4 regions of the Pantoea sp. PA1 genome follow, and region 2 is predicted to be linked to each of the others. Evidence: predicted binding sites of a transcription regulator. Region 2 holds the regulator's gene; each other region holds the start of a gene.
The links. Region 2 encodes CRP, which controls carbon source genes, mostly activating them, when cyclic AMP is high. Its sites were predicted from a motif close to ATGTGANNNNNNTCACAT; they were not measured.
Positions count from the first base shown of each region.

Region 1: a site for CRP is predicted at 1,442-1,459, ahead of AC1V0D_RS05405 (6-phosphofructokinase). Genes of this name have one in related genera too.
Region 3: a site for CRP is predicted at 4,025-4,042, ahead of epd (erythrose-4-phosphate dehydrogenase). Genes of this name have one in related genera too.
Region 4: a site for CRP is predicted at 6,183-6,200, ahead of AC1V0D_RS11235 (nucleoside-specific channel-forming protein Tsx). Genes of this name have one in related genera too.

Region 1 is NZ_JBXGEE010000001.1:1,097,818-1,105,865, forward strand. It holds gene AC1V0D_RS05395 (YceI family protein) at 1-204, shown strand, start outside; gene AC1V0D_RS05400 (pyridoxal-phosphate dependent enzyme) at 244-1,158, opposite strand; gene AC1V0D_RS05405 (6-phosphofructokinase) at 1,733-2,713, shown strand; gene AC1V0D_RS05410 (PTS sugar transporter subunit IIB) at 2,724-3,038, shown strand; gene AC1V0D_RS05415 (PTS sugar transporter subunit IIC) at 3,031-4,398, shown strand; gene AC1V0D_RS05420 (class II fructose-bisphosphate aldolase) at 4,385-5,227, shown strand; gene AC1V0D_RS05425 (hypothetical protein) at 5,314-5,583, shown strand; gene AC1V0D_RS05430 (PTS sugar transporter subunit IIA) at 5,593-6,030, shown strand; gene AC1V0D_RS05435 (P-loop nucleotide/nucleoside kinase family protein) at 6,027-6,650, shown strand; gene AC1V0D_RS05440 (thiol-disulfide oxidoreductase DCC family protein) at 6,619-7,059, shown strand; gene psrA (L-proline-binding transcription factor PsrA) at 7,171-8,048, shown strand, end outside; gene AC1V0D_RS05450 (substrate-binding domain-containing protein) at 8,045-8,048, opposite strand, start outside.
Region 2 is NZ_JBXGEE010000005.1:20,121-28,168, reverse strand. It holds gene tsgA (MFS transporter TsgA) at 1-199, opposite strand, end outside; gene ppiA (peptidylprolyl isomerase A) at 463-1,035, shown strand; gene AC1V0D_RS17715 (YhfG family protein) at 1,135-1,305, shown strand; gene AC1V0D_RS17710 (putative adenosine monophosphate-protein transferase Fic) at 1,295-1,888, shown strand; gene AC1V0D_RS17705 (aminodeoxychorismate/anthranilate synthase component II) at 1,930-2,505, shown strand; gene argD (bifunctional acetylornithine/succinyldiaminopimelate transaminase) at 2,587-3,807, shown strand; gene AC1V0D_RS17695 (YccS/YhfK family putative transporter) at 3,797-5,884, opposite strand; gene crp (cAMP-activated global transcriptional regulator CRP) at 5,942-6,574, opposite strand; gene AC1V0D_RS17685 (OsmC family protein) at 6,878-7,282, shown strand; gene AC1V0D_RS17680 (phosphoribulokinase) at 7,873-8,048, opposite strand, start outside.
Region 3 is NZ_JBXGEE010000004.1:263,469-271,516, reverse strand. It holds gene mscS (small-conductance mechanosensitive channel MscS) at 1-224, opposite strand, end outside; gene fbaA (class II fructose-bisphosphate aldolase) at 416-1,495, opposite strand; gene pgk (phosphoglycerate kinase) at 1,601-2,764, opposite strand; gene epd (erythrose-4-phosphate dehydrogenase) at 2,816-3,835, opposite strand; gene tkt (transketolase) at 4,152-6,146, opposite strand; gene loiP (metalloprotease LoiP) at 6,418-7,173, shown strand; gene AC1V0D_RS16805 (YidB family protein) at 7,236-7,646, opposite strand; gene speB (agmatinase) at 7,839-8,048, opposite strand, start outside.
Region 4 is NZ_JBXGEE010000002.1:89,719-97,766, forward strand. It holds gene abgT (p-aminobenzoyl-glutamate transporter) at 1-600, opposite strand, end outside; gene AC1V0D_RS11215 (M20 family metallopeptidase) at 768-2,210, opposite strand; gene AC1V0D_RS11220 (amidohydrolase) at 2,207-3,520, opposite strand; gene AC1V0D_RS11225 (LysR family transcriptional regulator) at 3,636-4,532, shown strand; gene yjdN (VOC family metalloprotein YjdN) at 4,606-5,043, shown strand; gene AC1V0D_RS11235 (nucleoside-specific channel-forming protein Tsx) at 5,126-5,992, opposite strand; gene AC1V0D_RS11240 (sensor histidine kinase) at 6,269-7,624, opposite strand; gene AC1V0D_RS11245 (response regulator) at 7,621-8,048, opposite strand, start outside.

The sequences.
Region 1 (8,048 bases), on a different contig from region 2:
CTGACCCTGAAAGGGATCACCAAACCGGTTACGCTGCACGCTACGCTGAACAAGCAGGGCGAACATCCGATGGTGAAGAAGCAGGCGATTGGTTTTGATGCCACCGGCACCATCAAACGTTCTGACTTCAAACTGGATAAATATGTGCCAGCGGTCAGCGACGAGGTCACCCTGACCCTGTCTACCGAAGCCTACGCGAAGTAACAGGCCGGCGGCGCAGCCCGTGCGGCTGCGCCACGTTTCTCACGCTGTCAGCCAGCCCTGCAGGCTCTCCAGCGTGACAGAAGCCCCGCCACAGACGATAACCAGCACCTTCTCTTCCGGCTTAAAGCTAATCTTCCCGTCATAGAGCATCGACAGCGACACGCCACAGGCAGGTTCTGTCAGAACACGATGATCGTCCAGAAAGCGGCGACAGGCGTTCACGGCTTCATCATCGGTCACCACCATTCCCCGGACGTCTGAACGGCGCGCCACCGTAAACGCATTTTCACACACCTGGCTGGCCGCCAGCGTCGTGGCAATTCCGCTGACGCTCTCCAGCGTGACCCGCTCGCCCGCCTTCAGCGCGGCGTTAAGGGAGGCGGTTCCCTCTGTTTCCACCGCATAAACCGGAATATGGCCGAGCTGATGTTTTTCCAGTCCCTGCATCACGCCGGAGAGCAGGCTGCCACCGCCTGTCGACAGGATGACGGCATCCGGACGCAGCCCTTCGTCGATCACTTCATCCACCAGCTTACTGATGCCGTCCCACAGCAGCGGGTTGTCAAAGGGGTGAATATAGATATTCTCCGCTGTCGCCAGCGACAGGGCATACGCATTCGCTTCACTCCAGACCCTGCCGTGGACGATGAGCCTGGCGCCTTCCTGTTCAATAAGCTGTCTGGCGCGCGCCGAGGTGGTTTCAGGCACCACCACAGTGACCGGCAGCCCCAGCCGGCGGCCACTGTGGGCCACGGCAATACCCGCATTGCCGCCGGAGGAGCTGATAAAGGCTTTTGCGCCCTGCGCGGCGTAATGGCGGCAGATGTGGGCCGCACTCCGGAGCTTAAATGATCCGGTCGGCTGCGCTGATTCCATTTTCAGCCAGACATGGCTCCCGCTGTGCTGACTGAGTGGCAGGGAGTAAATGAGCGGGGTGCGGATAGTGATTTCCATGCGTCTTATCCTGGTCAAAGGCGTTGATGACAAACCGGCTGACTGTCAGGCCGGGGGTGCGGGAGAGCAGCGTCGGACAGAGGAGGCCTCCGCCTCGCCGAAGACAAGGCGCACGATTCTCCTTACAAATCATCATGCTTCTGCTGCATTTTCTGTCGGCTTTATTCGTTATACAGAAGAGTGTTACCTGTTCGCAACAGCGATGCTGAATCTGATTAACATGACGATGCGCAGGGGATATCGGTATCCCTTTATCCGCCGGCCGGCGGCGAAACCGGGAAAAATGAGGTGAAAGTCACAAATTCGCAACATCACTGTCTCGCCTGATTCCGCCTTTTTCCGCCGTTCTCCCCATCCCGCCAGCCCGCACGCTAACCCGATGATTTATATCGATTCGTCTCAGGCGTAATAAGTCGGAATAGCGTGACTCACATCACAAATCATGCGCCTCACAACCCGCTGTCAATATTCCGGCCAGTGAAAAACCGCTCATAAATGTGACCTCACCTGCAAAGTGCAACTCCGCTTACCGGAAGAATGACCCTCAGCAGATTCAGCCAGCGAGGAGAGGGTGATGCGGATTGGAATGGTCATCAGTGGCGGCGATGTCACCGGGATTAATAATTTTGTTTTCCAGATTGGCCGTCTGACCCAGGCCGGGATGGTGATATTTGACGGCGGCATTCCCGGCCTGCTGGCCAATAACCACCGTGAAATCAGCCAGCGCGATCTGCTGGACTTCTCCATCGCCGCGATTCCGATCATTCAGTCGGGACGCACCGAAAAAAAACTGGTGCAGAGCGAGTACGAGCTGATTGCACGCCAGCTGAAAAACGCCCGGATTGACGTATTGATTCTGGCGGGCGGTGACGGATCGCTGCAGTTTCTTCACACGCTCTCACAGAGCGGTGTGAACTGCTTTGGTGTCGGCATGACCATCGACAACGATGTTTTCGGCAGTGATTACACTCTGGGCTTTTCCACCGCCTGCGAGCAGGTCTTAAAAGAGGTGGCGAAGCTGCGTAATACCGGGCGCGCCTTACCGGGCCGGGTATTTATGGTGGAGCTGCTCGGCGGCTACTGCGGTGAATTGACCCTGCAGTCCGCGATTAAAGCCAACGCGGACATTGCGCTGATCCCGGAGTGCCAGATCCCGGTGCCGCAGCTGGCGCAGCGCATTACCCGGCGGCTGGAACAGCAGAACAGCGTGGTGATTCTCTGTTCAGAAGGTTACACCCGGGAATATTCGCCCGGTTTTCAGGGCGCTATCGACACCTTAATCAAACAGCTTGAACCCCTGATTGGCGTTCGGATCCGTAAAACCATTCTCGGTTACGGACTGCGTAATGGTGACCCCACCTGCGAAGAGATTTATCAGGGCACCATTATGGCCAGTGAGGTGGTGCGTTGTATTCAGTCAGGCATGCGGAATAAAGCGGTCATTATTAACGGCAGCAATAAACCGATCCCGATTGATTTAATAAGCATGCAAAAACGCCTGGTCGATATTGACGGGCACTATTACAAACTCGCTAAACAACTCAACATCGTGTGAGGAGAAGAACATGCTGAAAATATTATGTGTCTGTGGTTGTGGATTAGGCTCCAGTTTTGCCATTGAGATGAGCGCAAAGGCCGTTTTAAAAAAACTGGAAATTGAAGCCGATATCGATCACACCACCATTTCAGAAGCGAATGCGTTTAAGTCAGATATGATCCTGACGCAAAAAGCCTTTGCCGATGTATTAAATGCGGATGCCACACCAGAGCAGATTAAACGGGTCATTATTCTTAACCGGCTCACCGATAAAGCGGAAATAGAGCAGAAGATCCTGGCCTTTTTAAAAGAACGCAACCTGAAGGTCGCCGCCCATGAATAGTGTGATTGATTTTCTGGTCAAAGATCTGCTGGGACAGGCATCGATTCTGATCGCCTTTATTGCCCTTATCGGTCTGCTGCTGCAAAAAAAATCGGCAGGGAAGGTGATGGAAGGCACCTTTAAAACCCTGCTCGGATTTTTAATTATGATGGCGGGTATCAATATTATCGTCGGCACGCTGACCTTCCTGAATACCATCTTTACCCACGGCTTCGGCATGCGCGGCTATATCACCGATGTGGCCGCCATTGCCGGGCTGGCAAACCGTGAGCTGGGGTCGGAAGTGGCGCTGACGCTGCTGGCGATCTTTATCGTCAATATCATCATCGCGCGCCTGACGCCCTTTAAGTACATCTTCCTGACGGGACAGGCGCTGCTCTGGATGGCGACGATCGGCGCCGTCATCGGTTACAAAGCGGGACTGACCGGCCTGCCGCTGATCCTGACCGGCGGCATCTTCGGCGGCATCATGGCGGTCATCATGCCTGCGCTGGCGCAGCCGGTGGTGCGGCGCATTACCGAGTCGGATGATGTCGCGCTGGGTCACTTCTGCACCATTGGCTATCTGGTCACGGCTGCGGTCGCCAGAGTGGTCGGCAAAGGCTCCCGCTCAACCGAAGATCTGAAGCTGCCGGATAACTTTAAGTTTCTGCAGGACACCTATCTGTCGATGGCGCTGGTGATGGTGCCGATGTATCTGATCCCCGCCCTGGCCGCCGGCCCGGCCTTCATCGCACAGTACAGCAACGGCATGAACTACCTGATGTACGCCTTTATGCAGTCGATTCAGTTTGTTGCCGGGGTGTTTGTGCTCTACAGCGGCGTTCGCCTGCTGCTAAACGAACTGGTGCCTGCGTTCCGCGGTATCGCCATGCGCGTGGTGCCGGATGCGAAACCGGCGCTGGACTGTCCGGTGATGTTTCCTTACGCCCCTAATGCGGTGATTGTCGGCTTCCTCGCCACCACGCTCGGCTCCATCGTCGGCATGCTTCTCTTCCCGATGATGGGTCTGGCGATGATCCTGCCGGGTCTGCTGACCAACTTCTTTGCCGGGGGCACCGCCGGGGTCTTTGGTAACGCCATGGGCGGGCGGCGCGGCGCGATGATCGGCGGCTTTGTTCACGGCCTCTTTATCACGTTCCTGCCCGCCATCCTGGTGCCGATGCTGGAAAGCTACGGCTTTACCGGCGTGACCTTCAGCGATTCCGACGTCATCAGTACCGGACTGGTACTCGGCCACGCTTTCCAGAACAACTGGCTGTTCGTCGCCCTGTTTATTGCCTTTGTTACCGCGCTTGCCTGGTTTGTTAATGGCAAATCCACCCGACCTCACGAGGAAAAAATCCATGAAACTTTATAATTTCGCCGACCTGCTTCAGCTGGCTAAACAGCGTGACTTTAAAGCGGTGGGATCTTTCAATCTGCACTGTCTGGAGATGCTGCCCGCCTATTTTAAAGCGGCAGAGAAAACCAGCAGCCCGTTAATGATCCAGATCTCCACCGGTACGGCGAAATATCTCGGCCATAAGCTGCTGGTCGACGCCATTAAATCGCTGTCAGAGAGCACCGGCGTGCCGACGTGTCTGCATCTCGATCACTGCTCGGATCTGACGGCTATTCAGACGGCGATCGACGCCGGCTTCAGCTCTGTCATGTATGACGGCTCTCATCTGCCGATTGAGGAGAATATTGCCAACACCCGTCGGGTGATCGATATGGCGCGACCGCACAACGTCTCGGTCGAGGCGGAGCTGGGGGCGATTGGTGGCTCGGAGGATGGCAAAAGCCTGGAGATGGAGGCGATTGCGTTTACGCCGGTGGAGGATGCGCGTCGCTTCGTGGAGGAAACCGGCGTCGATATGCTGGCGATCTCCATCGGCACCGTGCACGGGCTTTACACCGGCAAGGCGCACATTCAGCATCAGCGGCTGGCCGATATTACGGCGGCCACCCGCACGCCGCTGGTTCTGCACGGCGGCACCGGGGTCAGTGACGAAGATATGCGGCTGGCGGTGAGCAGCGGGATTGAAAAGGTCAACGTCGGAACGGAAATGAACGTTCAGTGGGTGGCACAGTGCAAATCGACCTTTGAAAAAGGCAAGGTCAATGACAGCGTGCGTAACTTCCTGGTGCCGGCAAATGACGCGGTGACCAATGTGCTGGTGGAGAAGATGCAGTTATTCCGCTGATCGGCGGATCGGTTATCAGTCAGTCGTAACGTTTTTATTTTCATGCCTTAACTGAACCCCTGAAATAATCCGGGGCAGGAGAGCCTATGTTTGGATTTCTGAAAAAGTCATCGGCGGGTGAACCGGTCAGCCCGCAGCAGCAGGACCATCTGGCGGAACTCAGCCGCGGCAAAATAACGCAGCTGGAGCAGCAGCTGGCTATTAATCCGCGCGATGGCGCAACGCAAAAAGAATTAATGCTGGAATATAACCGGGCGTTAAGCTTATTTGCGAAAAGCCCTCGCTACCGCAATGAAATCGATGCGCTGTTTGTCAAAATAGATGAATTGCGCAATGTGGTTCGCCAGTCGATCTGAGGAGAGCGGATGACCATTAAGCAGTTATTACAGGAGGCCGACGCCATTCAGACCGGCATTGACGCCACGGACTGGCGTCAGGTTATCGCCCTGGCCGCGGCTCCGCTGGTCAGCGGCGGCTATCTTCACGCCTCCTATCCGGAGGCGGTGATTGCCAATACGCTGACGCATGGCGCGTACTATGTCTTTGAGGAGGGCATTGCCATTCCTCATGCGCGACCGGAAGCGGGGGTGATCCGCGACTGTTTCAGTCTGATCCTGCTGAAGGAACCGATCTCCTTTGCGGGCAGTGATAAGGCGGACATTGTGATCATGTTTGGTGCGCGCGACAGTAACGCGCACATCGAAGAGGGGATCCGGGCCATTGTGTCGCTGCTGGAGGATGAGGAGACGCTGGTCAGGTTACGTCAGGCCAGCAGCGCAGCGGAGGTCATCGATATTTTATGACGCTGACAAATACGGTAAAACGGGTGGTGCTGGTGAACGGCATCCCGGCGTCGGGTAAAAGTACCCTGACGCAGGCGCTTTCTCACCATTTTGGCTGGCCGGTGCTGACGCTCGACGCGCTCAAAGAGCCGTTTATGCGCTGCTTTACCCCGGTCGACCGCGCGCGAAACCGGCAGCTGGGCTGCGCGGCCTACCAGGCGATCTGGAACATCGTTGGTCAGGCACCGGCCAGTCAGATCTGGCTGATCGACGCCTGGTTCGGGTTTCAGCCGCGTGCGCTGCTGGAGCAGGGGCTGAAACAGGCCGGCGTGGAGGAGGCGCTTGAGCTGTGGCTGAAGATCGATCCGGAGGTGGCGGTGGCGCGCTATCAGGCACGGCTGTCGCAGCGGCTGCCGGGACATCCCGGTGCCGAGTATCTGCCGGAGCTGCGCCAGCTGGCGCGTCAGGCCAGGCCGATGGCGCTGGGGCCGGTCTGTGAGACTGACGCCTGCGCCCGGGACGACACGGCCGTTATTCACTGGCTGCAACATCAGCTGACCAGAACCCGCTACACTTCAGCTCATCATGAGCGACGTGAAGAGCGGCAGGATGACATCACCCCCCTATCTGCAAACCGGTGAAAGCGCCGTGCTCTATGACGGCGTCTGTAAGCTGTGTAACGGCTGGGTTCAGTTTCTGCTGCGCCACCGGCTGGCGCGGCAGGTTCGTTTTGCCTCGGTGCAGAGCGAGCAGGGCAAGGCGCTGCTGCGCTGGGCCGGACTGCCGGAAGAGAAGATCAGCACCATTGTCTACATTAAAGGTGACCAGCACTGGCTGCGGGCGCAGGCGGTATTCCGCGTTATGCAGCATCTCCCTCTGCCGTGGCGCGGGCTGGCGGTGCTGCGTCACTTCCCCGACACCCTCAGTAACTTTGCCTATGACCGCATCGCGTTAAACCGCTACAGGCTGTTTGGCCGTTACAGCAGCCAGCATGCGATTGTCCCCGATTATCCCGGACGTTTTCTGCATCAGGTTGATGCCCCGCGCTGAAGTGTGAAAGGTGGCTGTGGGCGGCAGTGAGATCAATGATATCCTTGGGGTTATTGTTGCTGCCCATGACCACAGCACGCCTGTGCTGCCAGACAACGGATAGAGGGATGCATGCCGGTTAACTTCGATCTCAACGATCTCTACGCGTTTCGCGCGCTGGTGGAGTTTGGTAACTTTCGCCTGGCGGCGGAATCGATCTGTCTCTCCCAGTCGGCGCTGAGCCGCCGGATCGATAAACTGGAAACCACACTGGGGATCAAACTGTTTGAGCGCACCACGCGCCGCGTAACGCTGACGCTGAAAGGGCATGCGTTTGCGCAGCGCTCAGACAAGCTGCTGACAGACTTCGAAGAGGTGATGGCCGATCTCAGTGAGGTCAGCCTGGCCCGCACCGGGCTGATTACGGTCGCCTGCGTGCCGTCAGCGGCCTACTACTTCATGCCCAATATCATCCGGCTGTTTCAGGTGCGCTACCCCAGAGTGCGGGTGAAACTGATCGACAGCAGTGCGGCCAATGTCTATGACGCGGTGATTGGCGGGCAGGCGGATTTCGGCATCAGCTTCTCCAGCCGTTCGCAGCCGGATGTCCATTTTCAGCCGCTGAGGGAGGACCCTTACGTGGCGGCCTGTCGGCGCGATCATCCGATTGCCGGAAAAAAGAGTCTGAGCTGGCAGGCGTTTTATCAGTATGAGTGGATTGGGCTGGATAAGACTTCGGGTAATCGCAATCTGCTGGATCAGGCATTACAGGCGATCGTGCCGGAGAAGCCCTGTGTCTGCGAAACCCGGCACGTCACGACCATGCTGGGAATGGTTGAGGCGGGGCTCGGCATTGCTGCCGTCCCCGCCATGTCGATGCCGGGTTACGATCACGCCCTGCTGACGGGCGTGCCGTTAACCGACCCGGAGGTGAAACGCACCATCGGCCTGCTGCGCAAAAATGGCCGGATGCTGTCGCATATCGCGGGCGAACTGGAAAACCTGATTAC
Region 2 (8,048 bases):
TCAGCCAGGCATTCAGGAAGACCGCAGCCAGAATGCCGCTGTTGAGGAAGGTGAAGGTGTTACTCATGCTGGAGACAGGGATCTGGAAATCTTTTGCGATATCGCCCATTACCATGCCGGTAACGATTACCAGTGCGCCCGTCAGCGCATAGGAGAAAAAGCTTATCCAGGTAAGGCCAATACGATTTCGGTTTGTCATGTTCTGAACCTGTTAGGGACCGGGTGCCAAAAAGTGTCAGAAAGTGTAAACGGAACTGTGATCTTAATAAACAAGCAGTGAAACTACAGATCCAAATTTCATGTGTTGTGTGATTTTAATCACGTAATTGCTGAGGGTTAACGTTTGCGTCTCGCTTTTGCGCAGGCAGCGTAAATATAGGTAAAACGCTGGCTCTTGTATTCCATGCTCTTTACACTTAATCACTTTTTTCGATCCCCACTCTCCAGGGTAAGGAATCTTTCATGTTCAAACGTACTTTAACAGCGGCCATTACCCTGTTAGCGCTCTCCTCTGTTTCCGCCCAGGCGCTGGCCGCAAAAGGCGACACGCACGTTCTGCTTACCACCTCCGCCGGTAATATCGAACTCGAACTGAATAACCAGAAAGCGCCGGTTACCGTAAAAAACTTCGTTGATTACGTTAACAGCGGTTTTTACAACAACACCATTTTTCACCGCGTGATCCCGGGCTTTATGGTGCAGGGCGGCGGTTTCACCACCGATATGCAGCAGAAGCAGACCAACGCGCCGATCAAAAATGAAGCCGATAATGGCCTGCGCAACCTGCGTGGCACCATCTCGATGGCGCGTACTGCGGATAAAGACAGCGCGACCAGCCAGTTCTTCCTCAACGTGGCGGATAACGCCTTCCTTGACCATGGACAGCGCGATTTTGGCTACGCCGTTTTCGGTAAGATTGTGAAAGGCCAGGATGTGGTTGAAAAAATTTCTCAGGTGCCGACCAAAGATGTTGGCCCTTACCAGAATGTCCCGTCTAAACCGGTCGTTATCCTCTCCGCGAAAGTCCTGCCTTAACGCCTTTTGTCGCCATCTGCGGATGGCGATCGCCCGCCGCCTCCGGCAAAGCCAGAATTTGCTCTTATACTTAGGGCAAAAACCTGAGCAGGAGGCGGCATGGCGAACAAACTCACCGAAAAACAGAAGGTCACACTGTGGCAACAGCGGCGCAGCGCCAGCTATCAGGCCAGCTGTCGGCTGGAGGGCTTCACACCAAATGAGATCAGCGTGAAGAGTGACGATGCGGAAACACGTCTGGCGTCACTGAGGAGGCAATATGGACTCTAACAGCGCCGTCAGCCAGGACCCTTACCTGTGGCAGCACGACAATGTGCTGAAAAATCTGGCCGAAATCCACGATGCCGCCCAGTTGCGTAAGGCGGAGCTGAGCTTCAGTGCGGCGCGTCTCGCCACGCTGGAACTGGGGCCCCGCAACCCCGGTTTGCCCTGGCTGCGTCAGATTCACCGCACCCTGTTCCAGGATCTCTACAGCTGGGCCGGTGAACTGCGCACCATCGATATCTGGCGCGATGAGACGCCGTTCTGTCATTTCGAATATATCGAAAAAGAGGGCAACGCCCTGATGGCCGCGCTGGAAGAGGAGAAGGGGCTGGCTGACCTCCCGCGTGATGCCTTTATCCCGCGTATCGCCCACTACTATTGTGAAATCAACATGCTGCATCCGTTCCGCCATGGCAACGGGCGGGCTCAGCGCATCTTCTTCGAACAGCTGGCGCTGCATGCCGGGTATCTGCTGACGTGGGAAGAGACCGATGCGGAGAGCTGGAAAGCGGCTAATCAGGCTGGTGTGGCGGGCGATCTGGCTCCGCTGGAGGCGGTTTTTGCGAAAGTGGTGAGTGAGGCGGCTTAACCACGTAGAATAGCGGCGCGGTTTATCATTCTGGATCAGTCATGCTGCTGCTTATCGACAACTACGACTCCTTTACCTGGAATCTTTATCAATATTTCTGCGAACTGGATGCGCAGGTTAAGGTGGTGCGCAATGACGCCATCACGCTGGAGCAGATGGCTGCCTTACCGCTGACCCATCTGGTGATCTCCCCCGGCCCCTGTACGCCTTCGGAGTCGGGGATCTCACTGGCGGCCATCCGCCACTTTGCCGGGCAGCTGCCGGTGCTGGGCGTTTGTCTGGGTCATCAGGCTATCGCGCAGGCGTATGGTGCGCAGGTGGTGCGCGCCCGTCAGGTGATGCACGGCAAAACCTCCGCCATTCAGCACACCGGCAAAGGTGTGTTCCGCGATCTCAACAATCCCCTGACGGTCACCCGTTACCATTCGCTGATCGTGCAGCGCGAGACGCTGCCCGATGCGTTCGAGGTCACCGCCTGGAGTCTGCGCGACGGTGAGCCTGACGAGATCATGGGTTTCCGCCACAAAACGCTGGCGCTGGAAGGCGTGCAGTTTCATCCCGAGAGCATTCTCAGCGAGCAGGGTCATCAGCTGCTGCGCAATTTCCTGACGCAATAAGTTGCCTTTGAGTGATTTTTTATGCATATTTTGTGATTATTATTTCAATGTTGCACAACTATCATTCAAATGGGGTCATCAATGGCGGCGGAAAAAATTGCGGTTACCCGGGAGACGTTCGATAACGTTATTTTGCCTGTTTATGCACCTGCGCAGTTTGTGCCGGTAAAAGGCAAAGGCAGTCGTGTATGGGATCAGCAGGGCAAAGAGTATATCGATTTCTCCGGCGGGATCGCCGTCACCGCACTGGGCCACTGCCATCCGGCGCTGGTGGAGGCGCTGAAAAGCCAGGGCGAAACCCTGTGGCACACCAGCAACGTTTTCACCAACGAACCGGCCCTGCGCCTGGCCAGTAAGCTGATCCAGTCCACCTTTGCGGAGCGCGTTTTCTTTGCCAACTCCGGTGCCGAAGCGAACGAAGCCGCCTTTAAGCTGGCGCGTTACTACGCCTGCAAACGACACAGCCCTTTCAAAAGTAAGATCATCGCCTTTCATAACGCCTTCCACGGGCGGACGCTGTTTACTGTCACGGTTGGTGGTCAGCCAAAATATTCAGACGGCTTCGGCCCGAAACCGGCGGACATCGTGCATGTGCCGTTCAACGACCTGGAGGCGGTAAAAGCGGTTATCGACGATCACACCTGCGCCATTGTGGTGGAACCGATTCAGGGCGAAGGCGGCGTGATGCCCGCGACGCAGGCCTTTATGCAGGGACTGCGTGAGCTGTGCGATAAGCATCAGGCGCTGCTGGTGCTGGACGAAGTGCAGAGCGGTATGGGCCGCAGCGGCAAGCTGTTCGCCTATGAGCACTATGGTGTTCAGCCCGATATCCTGACCTCAGCCAAAGCGCTGGGCGGCGGTTTCCCGGTCAGCGCCATGCTGACCACTAATGAGATCGCCTCGACGATGGCGCCAGGCGTGCATGGCACCACCTACGGCGGCAACCCGCTGGCCTGTGCCATTGCCGAAACCGCACTCGATATCATCAATACGCCAGAGGTGCTGTCAGGCGTTGAGGCGCGTCGTCAGCACTTTGTGACCGCCTTACAGGCTATCGATGCGAAGTACGATCTGTTCAGCGATATTCGCGGCAAGGGGCTGCTGATTGGCGCGGCGCTGAAACCGCAGCATGCCGGACGGTCGCGCGACATCCTCAATGCCGCGGCCGCTGAAGGCGTGATGGTGCTGGTCGCCGGCACCGACGTGATGCGTTTTGCCCCGTCGCTGATCATCGAGCCTGCTGACATCGAAGAGGGCATGAGCCGCTTTGCCACGGCTGTCGGCAAAGTGCTCAACGGCTAGCGGATTTTTTCCGTAAGTGTCTGATCAGCCAGCGGCCATGTTGTGGTCGCTGGCTCCACGCCAGCGAGGAGATGGTGTGCATGACGCTGAGATGATCGAGAATGCGTCGCACATGCTGCTCCACCACCGTTACCGGTCCTTCACTGATATTCCCCAGCTCATCCAGCAGATTAACCTGCGAACTGGCACCCTCATATTCCAGCCGCTGCTGACAGCGTTGCAGCGCGATCTCACAGGATTGCAGGTAACGTTCCGCCAGCGAGGGGGTCAGCATGGTGTGCTCACGCGCCAGAATGGTCATCGCATTGATGTGCTCGACGATAAACTGGCTGTGCGTGACCCAGAGCCGCATATCTTTCAGATACTGGGCGTTGAAACCCGGCTCCTGCATCGCCTGATTCAGCGAGTTAAACAGCGCATTGTGCGCCTGATTCACCTGCACACGCTGATAAGCCAGTTTGCCGGGTGCCTGTTCCTCTCCCAGCAGGAGGCGCAGCGCATCCTGATAGGTTTCCAGCGCGTCATGGGCATTTTGCCGCAGTAAGCCACTCTGCCACTGCGGCCAGAGCCAGATCATGCCGCCAAAGGCGATCAGACAGCCCATCAGCGTATCCATCAGTCGCGGCAGCAGAAACTGCGCGCCATTCAGTGAGAGGAGCTGCAGCGAGTAAACCGCGGTGACCGTAAAGCCAATCATCGACCAGCCATAAAACTGACGGGTAAAGCGATAGCTGATAAAGGTAATCGCCAGCATCACCAGCAGGACGACAGGTTCCGGCACCGCCAGACGCAGTGTGGCCGCCGCGACCACCAGACCGGCAAAGGTGCCGAGCGCACGGTGCTGGATACGGACGCGGGTGGCGCTGTAGCCGTTCTGGCTGACGAACATGATCGTCATCAGAATCCAGTAGGGCTTAGGGATGTTGAAGAAGAGCGCCAGCGCGCTGCCCAGCATCAGCATGACCGCAAAGCGACCGGCAGTGCGCAGCGCTGAGGAGCGAAATGAGAGGTAGCTGCGCAGCGCCGGGAGCAGCGGCAGACGGCGCTGGCGGTCAGCCATCAGGTCGCGCTGGTAAAGCGGTTTCTGGGTGCGCAGCACCCGCGCAATGCGGTTGAAGTGATAAAGGCAGAAGTGGCCCACCGGATTGTCGGGATGCTGACGGGCGATCTTCTCCAGCGCGCCAAGCTGTTTATCCATCGCAAAACGATCGGCTAACTGGTGGTAGAGAATGGTATCGGCCAGCACCCGCAGCCGGGCTGAGATGGTTTTGGCGTTCCAGCGGATCACCGCTTCAGCATGGCTCTGCTCAACCAGTTTCTGCACCTCTTCCGGCCGGTGCAGGCTGACCGAGATGTGCTCCTGCAGATCCAGCGCCACCTGAAAGGCGCGCGTCAGCCGTTTATGGCTATTGTCGCGGCTCGCCGACAGCATATGCATCTGCTGATAACAGGTGTTGATCAAATCGACCACTTTCTGCTGGCGAGCCAGCAGCGGCGGCAGCGCCTTCTCCGGATCGGTCAGCTGCGTCAGCAGGGTATATTTGGCGTCGCAGTAGTTCGCCAGCTCGCGGTAGATCAGACTCAGGCTTTCGCGCATCGGCTGCTCTTTCCACAGCCAGAACCAGAACCAGTTAAACACGCCATACCAGAGGGTGCCGCCGATATAGAGCAGCGGCGGCACATAGATGGGCATGCGGCCCGTCAGGCTCAGGGTAAAAATAGCGGCGATGAGGGTGCCGGAGAGCAGGCGGCCATGCAGCGGGCTGATCTCCCCGGTGACACCCAGCAACAGGGGCATCGCAAACAGGATTAGCGGCAGCGGAACCGCATGCAGGGTAAGCCACTGGATCAGGAAGCTGCCAAGCGCAAACAGGCTGCCGCCCACAATCAGACGTTTGAAGAAGCGTTTATGCGGGGTATCGAGACCGGCAATGTTGCAGCAGGCGGGGACTAACGAGAACAGCAGACCTTTTTGCAGGTCGCCAGCCAGCCAGCCCAGCGCGACCGGCAGGCAGAGCACCAGCGTTTGCCGCAGGGCATAGTTCACTTCAGGGTGATAAATAATTCGACGCCACATCGGCTCAGCACAAACAATAACGGCGTGATGCGAACATCACGCCGTGGATGACAGGAATTAGCGGGTGCCGTAAACGACGATGGTTTTACCGTGTGCAGAGATCAGATTCTGATCTTCCAGCATCTTCAGAATACGGCCCACGGTTTCGCGTGAACAACCTACAATCTGGCCAATTTCCTGACGGGTAATTTTAATTTGCATGCCGTCGGGATGCGTCATGGCATCTGGCTGTTTCGCCAGATTAAGCAGAGTCTGTGCAATGCGTCCGGTCACGTCGAGGAAAGCGAGGTTACCCACTTTTTCTGACGTCACCTGCAGGCGACGCGCCATCTGCGATGAGAGTCGCATCAGGATGTCAGGGTTCACCTGAATCAGCTGGCGGAATTTCTTGTAGGAGATTTCCGCCACTTCGCACGCGCTTTTAGCACGAACCCAGGCGCTGCGCTCCTGACCTTCTTCAAACAGGCCAAGCTCGCCGATGAAATCCCCCTGATTCAGGTAGGAAAGAATCATCTCTTTGCCTTCTTCATCTTTAATCAGAACCGCGACGGAACCTTTCACGATGTAGTAAAGCGTTTCAGCTTTTTCACCTTGGTGAATCAGCGTACTTTTGGATGGATACTTGTGAATATGGCAATGGGACAGGAACCATTCGAGTGTAGGGTCTGTTTGCGGTTTGCCGAGAACCATTCGCTATTATCCTCTGTTGTAATCGTGCCCAAAATACAGGGGGCAGTTTTCCCTGTCAGGCGGTGAAAGCTTCAAGCGTTTCCTTTTCAGGAAATTATTCGGGCCGCATCAGGCGCAGTGCGCATCATTCTTCCCGGCTTCGCCATCGGGTGACGAAAAATATTTTCAGCTCTGTTTGTAGCACAGCTTTTGCCGACTGTCTTCTGTTGTCTCGCTTCAGCTAAGGGCGGATTTCTCTGGATTGCTGTTTATCAGGCGAAAGCGTACTCTGGCGACAAAACAGCGTATTCCGGAGCAAAAATCATGCAGGCAAGAGTGAAATGGGTAGAAGGGATGACATTCCTTGGTGAGTCATCCTCCGGCCATCAGATCCTGATGGATGGCAATTCAGGGGATAAAGCGCCCAGCCCAATGGAGATGGTGCTGATGGCGGCGGGCGGATGCAGCGCGATCGATGTGGTATCAATTCTGCAAAAAGGCCGCAACGATGTGGCTGATTGTGAAGTAAAACTGACCTCAGAACGTCGTGAAGAGGCGCCGCGAATCTTTACGCACATCAACCTGCATTTTATCGTGAGTGGCAAAGCACTCCAGGATAAAGCGGTCTCACGCGCGGTGGATCTTTCTGCTGAAAAATATTGCTCGGTGGCCATCATGCTGGGGAAAGGGGTGACGATGACGCACAGCTATGAGGTGGTTGAGCTGTAATAGCCGCAGGTTTTTTTAAAGTTGCTGGCAGTCCGGTGTGAGGCCGTGCCTGGATGGGGGAATTCACTTTGAGACTGTGCCTGCGCAGAAAACCGGGTCGGATCGATTTGTGGTGGTTCGCTGTCAGGCCGTGCCTGCGCAGGAAACCGGGTCAGATCGGAAAGTCGCTTGAGCCAATCCATGGCCGCTCGGCCCGCGCGATTACGCACCTCATCCCTGAGGTGCGCCCGTAGCCGGGCCAACGCGTTGCGTTGTTCAAAAACGCTCCCGGCGTTTTTATCCGGGCGGCGGGACGCTTTCCTCTTCTGACCCGGTTCCCTGCATGATGAGCTTTCGTGTTGCTGTCAGATTCTTTGTATGCAGGTTTTGTTTGTAGCGGCCTTACTGAAACCGGATGCGGCTACCGGACATGAAGTGAAGGGAGCATACGCCTGTAGCAAAGCATAGCGGGCCAGGAATGGCGGTTTTGCGTCTTTACGAAAGGCGTATTCTCCCTGAAGCCTGCTCAGCAGTAAGCCTTAATCCGCAGAAAAACCGGTTTTACATTTTTGCAAAAGGCATCTGCTCTCTGAGGGTTTTTTGCTGACCTCTTACTCTATCCGTTTACCTTCCATCAGCCGCTTCACCAGCGGCCCCATGATCAGCTCCATCGCCAGCCCCATTTTACCGCCGGGCACCACCAGCGTATTGATGTGCGAGATAAACGACCCCTGCAGCATCGCCAGCAGATAGGGAAAGTCGATATCCTCCAGTCCCTGAAAGTGGA
Region 3 (8,048 bases), on a different contig from region 2:
TAGCGTACCAGCGCAGACAGGAAGTCAGCGACCGTGGTATCAATGTGACGCGCGCGCAGCAGACGATTGACCGCATTGGCGATGATGCGCGCAATCATCAGCCCTACCACGATAATCGCAATCGCGGCGACGATGTTTACCGCATAGCTAATCAGGAGTTCCTGATTTCGTATAATCCAGTTTCCCGCGTTGTTGATTTCATCGATCATGCCCGTATCCTGCATGTAACCATCCTGTAATTAAATCCCAAAGGGAATGAGACCACATTGTCAGAACCGTTCTGACAATCCCTGACAAAAGGGTAAACAATAAATGCCGGTGTGCCAAACCTGCATGACTTTTGACATAAATCTGCTGAAAAAAAGGCAAAAAAAAGGCCCTTTCGGGCCTTTTTTATACGGTAACCACCAGGGTGTTACAGTACGTCGACAGCGTTAAGCTCTTTGAAAGCCTGCTCCAGACGGACCACCATAGACGCCTGGGCAGAACGCAGCCAGACGCGTGGGTCGTAGTATTTTTTGTTTGGCTTGTCGTCGCCTTCCGGGTTACCCAGCTGCGACTGCAGATAGCCTTCGTTCTTTTTGTAGTACTGCAGAATGCCGTCCCAGGTTGCCCACTGGGTATCGGTATCGATGTTCATCTTGATCACGCCGTAGCTGATAGACTCTTCGATCTCTGCTGCTGAAGAACCTGAACCGCCGTGGAAAACGAAGTCCAGCGCGTTGTGCGGCAGGCCATGTTTTTCACACACAAACTTCTGCGAATCACGCAGAATGGTCGGGGTCAGTTTCACGTTGCCTGGCTTGTACACGCCGTGGACGTTACCGAATGACGCCGCAATGGTGAAGCGCGGGCTGATCGCATGCAGTTTTTCGTACGCGTAGTTCACATCTTCTGGCTGGGTGTAGAGTGCGGATGCGTCCATGTGGCTGTTATCAACGCCATCTTCTTCACCGCCGGTGCAGCCCAGTTCAATCTCCAGGGTCATGTCGAGTTTCGCCATGCGCGCCAGGTATTTGCTGCTGATTTCGATGTTCTCTTCCAGAGACTCTTCTGACAGGTCGATCATGTGAGAAGAGAACAGCGGTTTACCGTTTTTCTGGTAGTACTCTTCACCCGCGTCCAGCAGACCGTCGATCCACGGCAGCAGTTTCTTGGCACAGTGGTCAGTGTGCAGAATTACCGGCACGCCATACTGCTCAGCCATCAGGTGAACATGGTGTGCACCCGAGATTGCACCGAAAATAGCGGCGCCCTGTGGTTTGTCAGTCTTGAAACCTTTACCCGCGATGAAAGCCGCACCACCGTTAGAGAACTGAATGATGATTGGCGCTTTAACTTTCGCAGCAGCTTCCAGTGCGGCATTGATAGAGTCGGTGCCGACGCAGTTTACGGCTGGCAGTGCGAATTTGTTCTCTTTCGCGACTTTGAAGATCTTCTGTACGTCATCACCAGTGACAACGCCGGGTTTTACGAAATCAAAAATTTTAGACATGATTGTGTCCTGTTTCGTGACCGTTGTTCCCCTTAAGGAACGTCGATTTAAACGCCCAGACGGGCAAGACTTCAGGCGATGCCGCAGGGCATCACCCCCAAAGGTTTACTGCTTCGCACGCTCTTCCAGCATGGCGACGGCAGGCAGTTTCTTGCCTTCCACGAACTCAAGGAACGCGCCGCCACCGGTAGAGATGTAGGAAATTTTGTCTTCGATACCGAACAGGTCGATCGCCGCTAAGGTGTCGCCGCCGCCAGCCACAGAGAACGCCTCACTGTCCGCAATGGCGTTCGCCACGATTTCGGTGCCTTTACGGAAGTTAGGGAACTCGAATACGCCCACCGGGCCGTTCCACAGGATGGTTTTCGCATCTTTCAGGATGGCAGCCATCGCCTGTGCGGTTTCGTCACCGAAGTCCATAATCTCTTCGTTATCCGCCACTTCCGAAACCTTTTTCACGGTCGCTGGTGCAGTTTCGGAGAATTCCGTGCCGACACGTGAGTCAGTCGGAACCGGAATACCGTGCTGATCGCGCAGGCCTTTCGCGGCTTCAACGAAGTCTGGCTCATACAGGGATTTACCGACTTTATTGTCGATCGCCACGAAGGTGTTGGCGATGCCGCCGCCGACAATCACGGTGTCCGCGATTTTCACCAGCGACTGCAGCACATCAAATTTGGTTGAAACTTTAGAACCGCCCACGACAGCGACCAGCGGACGCTCAGGGTTGGTCATCACCTTGCCCAGCGCTTCCAGTTCAGCGGAGAGCAGCGGACCGGCACAGGCAACAGGCGCAAATTTGCCGACGCCGTGAGTAGAGGCCTGCGCGCGGTGTGCAGTACCAAACGCGTCCATCACGAAGACGTCGCACAGGGCAGCATATTTTTTAGACAGCGCTTCGTCGTCTTTCTTCTCGCCTTTGTTAAAGCGAACGTTTTCCAGCACCACCAGTTCGCCAGCGCCCACTTCCACGCCGTCGAGGTAATCTTTTGCCAGGGTCACATTGGTGCCGCTCAGCTTCTCTTTCAGGTAGTTCACGACCGGCAGCAGCGAGAACTCTTCGTTGTATTCACCTTCGGTCGGACGACCCAGGTGAGAGGTAACCATTACTTTCGCGCCCTGTTTCAACGCCGCTTCAATGGTGGGCAGAGAAGCACGGATACGTGCATCAGACGTCACTTTACCTTCTTTAACCGGTACGTTGAGATCGGCACGGATCAGCACGCGTTTGCCAGCCAGATCCAGATCGGTCATCTTAATTACAGACATGGTGAACCCTCTCGTTGATTCTCATAAGTTTTGCCAGACGCAAACCGCGTCTTACCTGAAACCGCTTGCGGCCATGGCTAACGTCGTGTCGAGCATTCGGTTAGCAAAGCCCCATTCGTTGTCACACCAGACCAGGGTCTTGATAAGGTGTTGACCGCTGACCCGCGTTTGCGTTCCGTCCACAATGGCGCTGTGCGGATCATGGTTAAAATCTACAGAGACTAACGGTAATTCCGTATAGTCAACTATACCACGAAATGCCCCCTCTGCCGCGCTTTGCAACAGGGTGTTAACCTCGCACGCCTTCACTGCCTGACGAACAGAAACGCTGAGATCAATAGCCGTCACGTTGATCGTCGGGACGCGAACCGCTATCGCCTCAAAGCGATCGTTGAACTTCGGAAAAATGCGGGTGATGCCCGCCGCCAGCCGGGTGTCGACCGGAATGATCGACTGGCTGGCTGCTCGGGTGCGGCGCAGATCGCTGTGATAAGCGTCGATCACCTGCTGATCGTGCATCGCCGAGTGAATCGTGGTGACGGTGCCGGATTCGATGCCAAACGCATCATCCAGCAGTTTAATCACCGGAATAATGCAGTTGGTGGTACAGGAGGCATTGGAGACGATGCGGTCGCTGGCGCTCAGATCCTGCTGATTAACGCCATACACCACGGTCGCGTCGAGATCGTTCCCGCCGGGATGAGAGAACAGCACTTTTTTGGCACCCGCCTGAAGATGCGCTTCGCCATCCGCGCGCGAACCGTAAACGCCGGTGCAGTCCAGTACCACATCAACATCGAGTTCACGCCACGGCAGATCGGCAATCTCTGCACGGTGCAGAATGCGCAGGGTATCGCCCCCCACCCACATCACATCGCGCTCCTGCCGCACATCAAAAGCAAAACGGCCATGGCTGGTGTCATATTTCAGCAGGTGCGCCATCCCGGTGGCTTCCGCCAGCTCGTTGATCGCCACCACCGTAATCTCCGCCCGCCGGCCCGTTTCATATAACGCGCGCAGAACGTTGCGTCCAATCCGGCCAAAACCATTTATTGCTACCCGTACCGTCATTTCTCTCCTGCCACGTCAGACTGAAAAAAACGTGCCGTTAGCCTGAGCGTTTCACTGCATTTTGTACAGGAGATTCTTACCCGGCATTGTCCGAAACCAGGGCAAGTTGCCTGGCGACTGAAACGGTTCAGCTACAATAATGGAAGGAAGGAATAACGGGAATGACTGTGATCAATCTGACTGCTTATATTTAGATCTGCGTCACAAATTGAGGCGAAAACAGGTTATTACTGCAGGAATAAAAGAGCGAGAGGGACGAAAAAGTCGTCCCTCTGAGTTTAGCGCCAGGCGGGTTCAGGCCCGCCTGACCGGTTTTTTACGCCAGCAGCGCTTTGGCTTTCGCCACAACGTTGTCGACAGTAAAGCCAAACAGTTCAAACAGCTGATCCGCAGGCGCTGATTCGCCGAAGCTGGTCATGCCGACGATGGCCCCATTCAGACCGGTGTATTTGAACCAGTAATCTGCGATGCCCGCTTCGATAGCCACGCGCGCGCTGACCGCTTTTGGCAGAACGGCTTCGCGATACGCATCGCTCTGCTTGTCGAAGGCATCCGTTGAAGGCATAGAGACGACACGCACCTTACGACCTTCGCTGGTGAGTTTGTCCCACGCACCGACAGCCAGTTCAACTTCTGAACCGGTGGCGATCAGGATCAGCTCAGGCGTGCCGTCGCAATCTTTCAGCACATAGCCGCCGCGCGCCACGTTAGCCAGCTGCTCAGCGTCACGCGACTGCTGCGCGAGGTTCTGACGGGAGAAGATCAGTGCCGTCGGGCCATCCTGACGTTCAATCGCGTATTTCCACGCCACGGCAGATTCAACCTGGTCACACGGACGCCACAGGCTCATGTTTGGCGTTGTGCGCAGGCTGGCCATCTGTTCAACCGGCTGGTGCGTCGGGCCATCTTCGCCCAGACCGATGGAGTCGTGGGTGTAGACCATGATCTGACGGATCTTCATCAGTGCCGCCATACGCGCAGCGTTACGCGCATACTCAACGAACATCAGGAAGGTGGCCGTGTAAGGCAGGAAGCCGCCGTGCAGCGCCAGGCCATTAGCGATAGCGGTCATACCGAATTCACGCACGCCGTAATGGATGTAGTTACCTGCCGCATCTTCATTGATCGGCTTAGAGCCCGACCAGACAGTCAGGTTGCTCGGCGCAAGGTCAGCTGAACCGCCCAGGTATTCCGGCAGAATTTTACCGAAGGCTTCAATCGCATTCTGTGAGGCTTTACGGCTGGCGATCTTCGCCGGGTTCGCCTGCAGCTGCTCAACAAATTTCTGAGACTCTTCCTGCCAGTTAGCAGGCAGCTCATTGCTGATGCGACGCTTAAACTCAGCGGCCAGTTCCGGGTGAGCCTGCGCGTAAGCCGCGAATTTCTCATCCCAGGCGGACTCTTTCGCCTGACCCGCTTCTTTCGCGTCCCACTCAGCGTAGATCTCTGACGGGATAACGAACGGTGCGTGGTTCCAGCCCAGCTGTTTACGGGTCAGCGCCACTTCGTCATCACCCAGCGGTGCGCCGTGTGAATCATGGGTGCCCGCTTTGTTCGGCGAACCGAAGCCGATGACAGTTTTGCACATCAGCAGTGATGGCTTGTCGCTGACGCTTTTCGCTTCGTCGATCGCTTTAGCAATCGCGTCCGCATCGTGACCATCAACGCCGCGCACAACGTGCCAGCCGTAAGCTTCAAAGCGCTTAGCGGTGTCATCGGTGAACCAGCCATCAATGTGACCGTCGATAGAGATACCGTTGTCATCATAGAAGGCCACCAGTTTGCCCAGCTTCAGCGTACCCGCCAGTGAGCAGACTTCGTGCGAGATGCCTTCCATCATGCAGCCATCACCCATGAAGACATAGGTATTGTGGTCTACGATGTCATGACCCGGACGGTTGAACTGCGCGGCCAGGGTGCGCTCAGCGATAGCGAAACCGACCGCATTAGCGATGCCCTGCCCCAGCGGACCGGTGGTGGTTTCAACGCCGGCGGTGTAGCCATATTCCGGGTGACCTGGAGTTTTTGAGTGCAGCTGGCGGAAGTTTTCCAGTTCGCTCATCGGCAGATCGTAGCCGGTGAGGTGCAGCAGGCTATAGATCAGCATGGAGCCGTGACCGTTGGAAAGCACGAAACGGTCGCGGTCAGCCCACTGCGGGTTGGTCGGGTTGTGGTTCAGGTAACCGCGCCAGAGTACTTCAGCGATGTCCGCCATACCCATTGGGGCACCCGGATGTCCCGATTTCGCTTTCTGTACTGCATCCATACTTAACGCACGAATGGCGTTGGCAAGCTCTTTACGAGAGGGCATTTTCTACTCCAGGTCGGATTAATGCTTCGCGCCTTAACTTATTGTTATTAATGAGTTACCGGGCAAAACAAGGAAAAAGTTGCCCATCAATGTACATGAAAATCGGGGCAAAAGTACATGCTGTAAAACGCTAAATGTCACCGCTTCGTATGGCTTTTCCGGCCAACTCTGCTAGCAAAGTGCAGACTGGCAGGCTATAACCAAAACGTTTATTCACCTGGCACGATTTCAGGTGTTTGTTTTTCTTACCTTGTTATGAATGGGATAGAGCATGAAAATCCAGAAAACGGTATTAGCGCTTGGACTGGCGACGCTGCTGAGCGGCTGTCAGGGGCTGGACAATAACGCGCTGATGCAGTCAGGCGCTCAGGCCTATCAGGCTTACACGCTGAGCGACGATCAGGTTAAGCAGCTGAGCGATAAGTCCTGTGAGCAGATGGACAAAGAGAATCAGATCGCGCCGGCTGACAGCCAATATCAGCAGCGTCTGAACAAGATTGCCGCCGCGCTGGGCGACAACATCAATGGCGTCCCGGCTAATTACAAGGTTTACCAGACGAAAGATGTCAACGCCTGGGCGATGGCAAATGGCTGTATCCGTGTCTACAGCGGACTGATGGATATGATGACCGACAATGAAGTCGAAGGGGTACTGGGCCATGAGATGGGTCACGTTGCGCTGGGCCACACCCGTAAAGCGATGCAGCTGGCGTATGCCACCACTGCGGCCCGCACGGCTGCCGCGTCGGTTGGCGGGGTGATCGGTTCGCTGTCGCAGTCGCAGCTGGGCGAACTGGGTGAGAAACTGGTCAACGCGCAGTTCTCCCAGTCGCAGGAGTCACAGGCGGATGACTACTCCTATGACCTGATGAAGAAGCGCAACATTAACCCGATGGGGCTGGTCACCAGCTTTGAGAAACTGGCGAAGCTGGAACAGGGCCGTCAGAGTTCGATGTTTGACTCCCACCCGGCTTCAGAAGCGCGCGCTCAGCATATCCGCGATCGCATTGCTGCCGACGCGAAATAAGAGACAATCAGGCGCATCATCCTTCAGGGCGATGCGCCTGATACCTTCCGGCTCTGGCTGATTCAGCGCTTAAATATCTGATCCACCATTGAGCCTAAATCGAGTTTATTCTCATGCAGTGACGCCTCATCCATGCGCCCCTGCGGTGACATCCTGTCAATCAGCTGCGGCAGAATCACCGCCAGCGTGCCTGCTGCGCCCTTAACGTCGGTTCCCAGCTTATCCGCCAGTGACTGCAGTTCCGCCTGACCAAACGCCGAGTGGATATCGCTGTGCGCGACCGGCTGATTGCTGCCGGTGCCAATCCACGAACTAAAGACTTCACCCAGCCCGCCCTGCTGAAATTTTTGCAGCAGCACTTCAATGCCGCCCTGCTCCTGTACCCAGTGCCACACCGCCTGCAGCTGGCCGGGCAGATGCCCGTCACTCTGACTGCCCTGCAGTGAGCCCGCCAGTTCATCAAGAAAGCCCATGATTGCCTCCACGTCGAAAATTGATGTCACTAAGTTTAGTTGCTGATGTGCAGTTGCGCCTGAACCGCATGGCCGAAGCCAGCAGCCGGTCAGACAGGGTATTCGTGGGGAAAACGCAGAGGGGGAATGGCGGGAGACGGCAGCAAAGCCTGCCGGATTATCCCGGCAGACTTATCAGAGGGGTGCGGCAAATCAGCCCTTGTTGGCCGCCTGAACATGCAGCATATCCAGCGCCAGCGTCGCCGCGGCCAGCGCGGTTAAATCTGCATGGTCATAGCCCGGTGCCACTTCCACCAGATCCATACCCACGATGTTCATGCCCTGCAGGCCACGGATCAGTTTGGTGGCTTTATCGGTGGTCAGGCCGCCAATGACCGGCGTACCGGTGCCAGGTGCATGAGC
Region 4 (8,048 bases), on a different contig from region 2:
GACCGCTTTAGCGGCTTCGGTGCTGATACCTGAAAGCAGCACATCGGTGGTGACGATCAGCAGGTTAGCGGTAAAACCCGAGGCGACACCGGCGATGGCGGCCAGCAGGCCCGCGACCGGATGACGGCCCACCGCCAGAAAGATCAGCGCACCCAGCGGTGGCATCACCACCAGCGCCGCGTCCGAGGAGATATGGCTGAAAAAGGCGATAAACAGCACCATGTAGCTGGCGTAACGGCGGCTGACGCGTGACGCCATCTTAACCATCAGCGACTGCAGCAGGCCGACCTTTTCCGCCAGCCCGGCACCAATGACCAGCGCCAGAATCGACCCCAGCGGGGTAAAGCTGCTGAAGTTTTTGATGATGTTGGGCAGGATCCACTGCAGACCCGCGACGCTCAGCAGGTTGTTGACCCGGACGATTTCGCCATTACCGGGGTTCTTCACCGCCAGATCCAGCGCACTGATAATGGCGGTTGCGACCATCAGTATCACAATCAGATAGACAAACAGTAAAAACGGGTTAGGCACTTTATTGCCTGCGCGCTCGATCCAGCTGAAGAGCCGGCCAGGACTACGGTTCTCGGAGGTTGCTTCCATGGTATGGGTTCTCTTCTTGTCGTCTTGTGACCCCCTTATCGATGGCGGCGCGGGCTGACGCCGGTCGCGACAGGCAACAGGCGGTGAGTTCAGTTCCGGCCCCGCAGAATCAGGGAAGTGTTTGCACTATTTTTATTCTGGTCCGCGTCAGCGACGCGGCCGCTGGCTCATCCGGCCAGTTTTGTGGGTGTGATCCCCGCCGGGATCGGGCAGTGATAGGGCTGCCCGGCGCGTGCCTTCTGAAATTCGGCCTGGCATTCCGCCAGCGCCTGTTCATCCTGCAGCAGCGTGGTCACCGTCGCCGCCATCACTTTGCCCGCCAGCAACATGCCCTTATGCGCGATCGTGGTGCGGCCCTGCGCCACCAGTTGCCAGGTGTGCAGCGGCGTGCCGAAGGTAAAGCAGGGCGCAAAACACTGTGCCGTCGGCGTGACCCAGCTGACATCGCCGACATCGGTGGAGCCATAGAGCAGGTCGCGGGTGACGGCATAGGGCGCGACCTGATCCATAAACAGCCTCTCCCCCAGCTGTTCAGCCCAGGCGTGACCGGCTTCGCCACCGATACGGGCGGCGTTCAGGCGGGCATTACGCAGATCGTCATCGGTCAGAGTGGCACGCAGTTCAGCCGCGAACGCGCGCTCTTCGTCGCTGTAGTCGGGCAAACCAAAGTGATGCAAATAGCGCTCCATGACCGCTTCCAGGGCGCGATTAGGCACATAGTCAGAGCAGGCTTTGTCAAAACGCACGGTCAGGGTCGTGTCCGTCATCAGGGCGGCACCCCGGGCAATATTGATCACCCGCTGATAGATCGCCTGCGCCTGTGGCAGCGATGGCGCGCGGATCAGGTAGAGCACCTCCGCATCGGCCTGCACCACATTTGGCGAGACGCCGCCGCTGTTGGTGATGGCGTAGTGCAGACGTGCCTCCTGTTCGATGTGCTCGCGCAGAAAGTTGGCCCCGGTATTCATCAGCGTGACGGCATCCAGTGCGCTGCGGCCCAGATGGGGAGAGTTAGCGGCATGAGCCGCGATCCCTTTGAAGCTGAACGCGGCCTGAATATTGGCGAGCGTGCGCAGATTGAACATGCCGCTGAAACCTTCCGGATGCCAGGTCACGGCGGCATCCACATCGTCAAACAGGCCCTCACGCACCATAAAGGTCTTGCCCGATCCCCCTTCTTCGCCAGGGCAGCCATAAAAACGCACGGTTCCGCCAGCGTGATGCTGCTCCATCCAGGCTTTAACCGCACAGGCCGCCGCCACGCCGGCGGTGCCGAGCAGGTTGTGGCCGCATCCGTGTCCGTTGCCGTTCACCTCCAGCGGTTCTGGCCGGGCGCATCCGGCCTGCTGGCTGAGACCGGCCAGCGCATCAAACTCCCCGAGGATGGCAATCACCGGTTTGCCGCTGCCGGCGCTGGCGATAAAGGCGGTGTCAATGCCGCCCACGCCGCGCTCCACGATGAACCCGGTTTCGGCCAGCGCGTCGGCCAGCAGGGCCGAGGAGCGGGTTTCGGCAAAGCGGGTTTCCGGCGTATCCCAGATGGCGTCGCTGAGCGTGCTGAAACGGTGCTGATGGCGGTCGATATAGTCGGCAATAAAGGCTTCCATCATCGTGTTTCACCATACTGCGCCTGATTGAGCGCCAGCGTCGCCAGCAGCGTGATGGCGTCCGGCATGACCCGCTCATCAAAGTCGAATCGGGCATTATGGTGGCCCGCCGCCAGGTCACAGCCGAAAATGACGTATGAGGCCTGGCCGCCACGCTGCCTGACCCGCTCCATCATATAGGTCGCATCTTCTGACCCTGCCGCCTGCGCTTTGCGATCGACCACGGAATCAAAGATACCGAGCGCGTCTGCCTGCTGGTGGATGAAGTCGACCCACGGCTGCGTCGGGGTGCAGCTGCGCGCCGCACCCATCAACGTCACCTGCTGCTCAACACCATACATCGCCGCCGCACCGGCAATTACCCGCAGCGCCTGCTGATAAATATCGTCGTTAACCTGATTGGTGATGCCGCGGGTTTCGACCTTCAGCAGGGCGCAGTCGGCGACCACGTTGCGGCCGGTTCCGGCCTGCAGCACGCCGACATTCACCCGCGCCACGCCGCCGCTGTGCTGGGCCAGGCCATGCAGGGCCAGCGTCGCCTGAGCCGCCGCCAGCAGGGCATTGCGTCCCTCTTCCGGGCGGCCACCCGCATGGGCACCGACGCCGGTGAAGTGAACATCCAGCTTGGTGGTGGCGAGAAAGCTGTCGCTGCCGCACACCACTTCGCCCGCCGGCACGCCGGTGCCAATGTGAATCGCCGTGAAGCGATCCACATCATCGACCACGCCCGCCGCTACCATCGCTTTCGCGCCGCGTACACCCTCTTCAGCAGGCTGAAAAATCAGTTTGATGGTGCCGCTGAGCCGCTCTTTCATCGCCATCAGCACTGAGGCAAGCCCCAGCCCGATGGTGGTATGGCCATCATGACCGCAGGCGTGCATCATGCCCGCATTGCAGGAGGCGAACCCTTCCCGATGCGGCAGATGATCGCTGGCCTGGCTCTCATTGAGATCCAGTGCGTCCATGTCCACGCGGAAGCCCATCACCGGGCCGGGACGGCCGGTTTCCAGCGTCGCCAAGATGCCGCAGAATCCGCCGGAAAAGTGGCTGATCCACTGCGGCAGCGCGCCCTGTTGTAACGCCCGCGCCTCCTGCTGTTTCAGCACGGCGGCGTCGGGCAGGCCCATCCGCGCCTCTGCGTCGATCACCTCACGCCCCAGCTTTAGCTGATAACCGAGCTGATGCAGCTCTTCAGCGACCAGCGTGGCGGTGCGAAACTCCAGCCAGCCCGATTCGGCGTAGTGATGGAAGTCACGACGCCACTGCTGAAGCTGCGGCAGCCTTGCACTGACGTGGTCGGAAAGGGTTTTCATCGGCTCTGTCCTCGTTGTTGGTTTTTTATGCACTGCTTCGAATCTACACAATGGAATAGCCGGGCATAAGATGCGAATATCTTGTGACTGATAAACAACGGTTATCACAGAAGTTATGTCCGCTAATCTCAAACTTCATCAACTGCGTGCGTTTGTTGACGTGGCGCGGCAGGGCAGTATCCGTGCGGCAAGCCGTGTTTCGGGGCTGTCGCAACCGGCGCTGACCAAAGCGATTCAGGAACTGGAGCGTGAGCTGGGGGCAAAGCTGTTTATCCGCCGCCAGCAGGGCGTGGTGTTAACGGATATCGGTGATAACTTTTTCCGTCATGCCAGCCTGGTGCTGGCGGAGCTGCGGGTCGCCGAAGAGGATATCCAGCAGCGGCTGGGGCGGGGCGGGGGGCAGGTGAATATCGGCATCGGCAGCAGCGTGGCGCGTACCGTTATGCCGCAGGTGATCAACCAGTTTCATCGGGAATATCCGCTGGTCAAGGTGCGCATCGTCGAAGGCCAGCTGGTGTCGATGGTGCATGAGCTGCGTCAGGGAACGCTCGATTTCACCATCAATACTTATGACCAGAGTCATCTCGATCAGGAGCTGATGTATGAGCGCGTGATGGAGCGGGAATATAAGGTGGTGGTTCGCAAAGGCCATCCGCTGGAAAAAGCCCGTTCACTGGCGGCGTTGCAGCAGGCGGACTGGACCATGCCGACGCCGAAAGGCAGCTATTACCGCCTGTTGCACGACCTCTTTGGCGAGCGCGGCATGGCACCCAAAATCGTGGTGACCTGTGAAACCTTTATGGCCTGCACCAGCCTGGTGGCGCAAAGTGATTTCATCAGCATTCTGTCAGCCGATGTGATTGACGATCCGGTTCTGGGACGGTCGCTGGTCGCGCTGACGCTTGACGAACCCCTGCCGAAAGCGATTTTTTATCTGATTCAGCGTAAGGAGACCGCGCTGACGCCCATGAGCAGCTATATGGCGCAGCTGTTTCGCCGTTATTGCCAGTAAAATCAGCGAGTAAAGTCGATCGTCTACACTCTTAGGGTACTGTAAAAATCCAACCGACAATATAGAGGTGAAGATGCAAGTCAGTCCTTATCTGTTTCTCTATGGCCGTTGTGAAGAGGCTATCGACTTTTACCTGCAGGCGACCGGGGGCGAGTTGCTCGCGAAAATGAAGTTTGGCGATATGCCGGATCAGGGAGAGCAGGTTGGCGATCAGTCCGCAGCGCCGCAGCCACCCGAGAAGATCATGCATGCGCAACTGCGTATTGGCGACGGCGAGCTGATGCTCAGCGACGGTAACACCGATCAGCCACCGGCGTCGGAACATGCCGGTTATGCGGTCAGCCTTTCCACCACCGATGTTGAAGAGGGCAAAGCGTGGTTTGAAAAACTGTCGGCAGGCGGCAAGGTGACAACGGAATGGCAGGAGACTTTCTGGTCGAACGGCTTCGCCATGTTTATTGATAAGTTCAACATTCCGTGGCGCATCAATGTGGAGAAGTCGCAGGATTAAGCGGCTGACGGACGTCACAGGACGTGACGTCATACCAGCAGAAACACAAGGCGGCGACGCGATAAAGCGCCGCCGCTTTACATCAGAAGTTGTAACCTGCCACCAGGTAGTAACCCCAGCCGGTCGATTTCAGCTCAAACGGCCCGCTGCCGAAGTTAACTTCCTGACCATCTGCCCACTGTCCGCCGTTGTGGAAATAACGCGCCACTGCAGAGAAGTGCCAGTGATCGTAGCCCAGAGACAGAATGTGGCTGGAGGCGATAGAGTTGCTGGTGCGTGATGCACCGCCTTTATCGCGCAGATCGGAACCCCAGTCGAAGTTAGTGAAGCCGACATAGCCCAGATTACCGCCCCACAGCGTCGTGATCGGGACGAAGTATTTCACTTTGAAGCGATAGCCATCCCAGCTGTTCTCGTTCGCCGCACCGTAGTTTTCCCACTGATATTTGGCATAGACGTTCAGCGACAGGCCGACATCGCTGTGCGTATCGATATCGGTGCCGAGACCCATATACCAGGTGTTCTGGCGGCTGTCGCTGTTGCGGCCCATATCGTAGATGTAGTTGTTAGCAAAATACCACTCTTTGAACGGACCAAACGCCAGGCTGGTGCCGGTCAGCTTGTCGATCGAGAAGCGCGGCTCAATTTCCATGAACATCGGGGAACCGTGGTCGAATACGCCGTTGGCGTTGCTGTTGCCGACGCCGAAGAAATTAGGTACGTCGAGATAGCCGTAAAAGTCGAACCACTCTTTTTTCGCAAACGCTTCATATTCCAGATAGACGTCGTTATTGAACTGCGGTCCGAAACGGGTGTGGTAGCTGCCTACCACGTTAACGCTCTGATGCCACCAGTCAGAGAGATACTGCGGATCGCTTTCTGCGGCCTGCGCAGCACCACTCAGTGAACATGCCAGCACGGCACCTGCTATCAACGTTTTATATTTCATTATCATCAGCCACATGCTTTTGACCGCCGCACAGCAGACGCAGTCAGAGAGAAATCGGTCCCTGGAGGGAATGAGGATGTCAGCAAAAAACAGCCGGTTGTTCAGCCCGCGTAGCGTGCCTGTAACAGATCGATAGAAAATAGATTTTGCTCACGTTTGTCAAAAAGTGTTGCATTACAATTCAGCTAAAATGTGATGCACTTCACAATTAAGACCATGATCGAACGGAACCAGGCAACCGTTTACGTTGTCTGGTTCGTGATCAAAAAGGCGGGATCAGGGAAAAGTAACGCGAACCTGTAAACCACAGATCGTACCCTGTGGGGTCAGACAGTTGGAAAGGGCGACGTGAATCTGATGCTTCTGAGCGACGTTACGCACGATGGATAATCCCAGTCCGCTGCCCTGGGCTTTAACGTCAGGCGAGCGGGTAAAACGATCAAACGCGCGCTCGATAAAGGATTCCGGCATGCCTGGCCCGTTATCGACAATATCGACCACCGTTTTGCCCGCGACCCGATGCAGCAGCACATCGACCAGACTCCCTTCCGGCGTGTGCAACATGGCGTTACCAATCAGGTTGTCAAACAGGCTGCGCAGCTCAGAACGACTGGCCTGCAGACGATATTGATCAGAGCCGTTAAAGCCGATATCAATGCCGCGCTTGTCTGCCACCACCATCAGCTGCTCAATGCTCTCCTTCAGCAGATCTTCCAGGTCAATATGCTCGACGCTGGCGACCACACTCTGGTCATCCTGGCGCGACACATTGAGTAGCTGTGTGACCAGATGACGGGTGCGCGTGACGCCCGCTTCCAGCTGGCTGAACTGCCGGCTCGCTTCGCCCGGCTGGATATGCTGACGCAGATTCTCCAGCTGTAAGGTCACCGCCGTTACCGGGGTGCGCAGCTCATGGGCGGCGTCCTCCAGGAACTGACGCTGAGAGGACCAGGCCTCGCGCAGTTTACTCAGCAACGAATTATAGGCAGCCACCAGCGGCAGGATCTCATCCGGCAGCCCCTCCGGCGAGACGTTATGCGGATGATGGGTCTCCTGCGCCGCGATCTGACGCGAAGCCACCTGCAGATCGCGGGTGATCTTGCGTACCACCAGCCAGATCACCAGCAGCGACAGCGGCATCATCAGGATCATCGGGATAATCGCCGCCAGCGCCCGCTTGACCATCGTGGACTTCATGTAGCTGAGGTTGTGCATGACCTGAATGGTTTTGATCGCGCTGCCGGGCAAACCGGGCCGGGTATAGATCCGCCATTCACAGTCGCGGCACTGGCCGACATGCACGTCGCGGTAACCCCGCTGGTTCTGTAACGGGGCCGCCAGCTCCGGCCAGGAGCTGGCACGCAGCTGTCCGCGATCGTCCCACAACTGAACCACAAACGCGCTTTTCGCTTTATCCGGCGCAATCAGCATCGGCATCAGGGCGGGCATCTGCTTATTGGTGGACCAGGCGTCCGCGATTTTTGCCAGCTGATCGTCCTTCATCGTGCCGACCATATCGCCGTAGCAGCTGAAGAAATACCAGGTGACACCGCCAATCATCAGCAGATGAATAATCAGCAGCGTAGAGAGCAGTTTATTACGCAGCGAGCGCATAAAGGTGAAGGGTTTCATATGGCCGGAACCCGCCAGCCCAGGCCACGCACGTTGCGGATCACGTCGTTATCCAGCTTGCGGCGCATGCCGTGAATCAGGACATCCACCGCATTGCTGCTGACTTCATCGCCCCAGCCATAGATGCGGTTTTCCAGCTGCTCGCGCGACAGAATGGCACCGGGCCGCTCCAGCAGAGCGTAGAGCAGGGCATACTCGCGCGCGGTCAGCTGCTCGCGCTGACCCTTGTAGAGCACTTCGCGGGTCATCATATCCAGCTGAACATCCCCGCTGCCCAGCACCGAATCTGCCGCGCCGTGGCGGCGTCGGGTAATGGCGCGCATCCGGGCCATCACTTCCTGGAGGTCGAACGGTTTAAGCAGGTAGTCGTCAGCGCCGCTGTCGAGCCCCTGAATGCGCTGCGCCACCGTATCGCGGGCAGTCA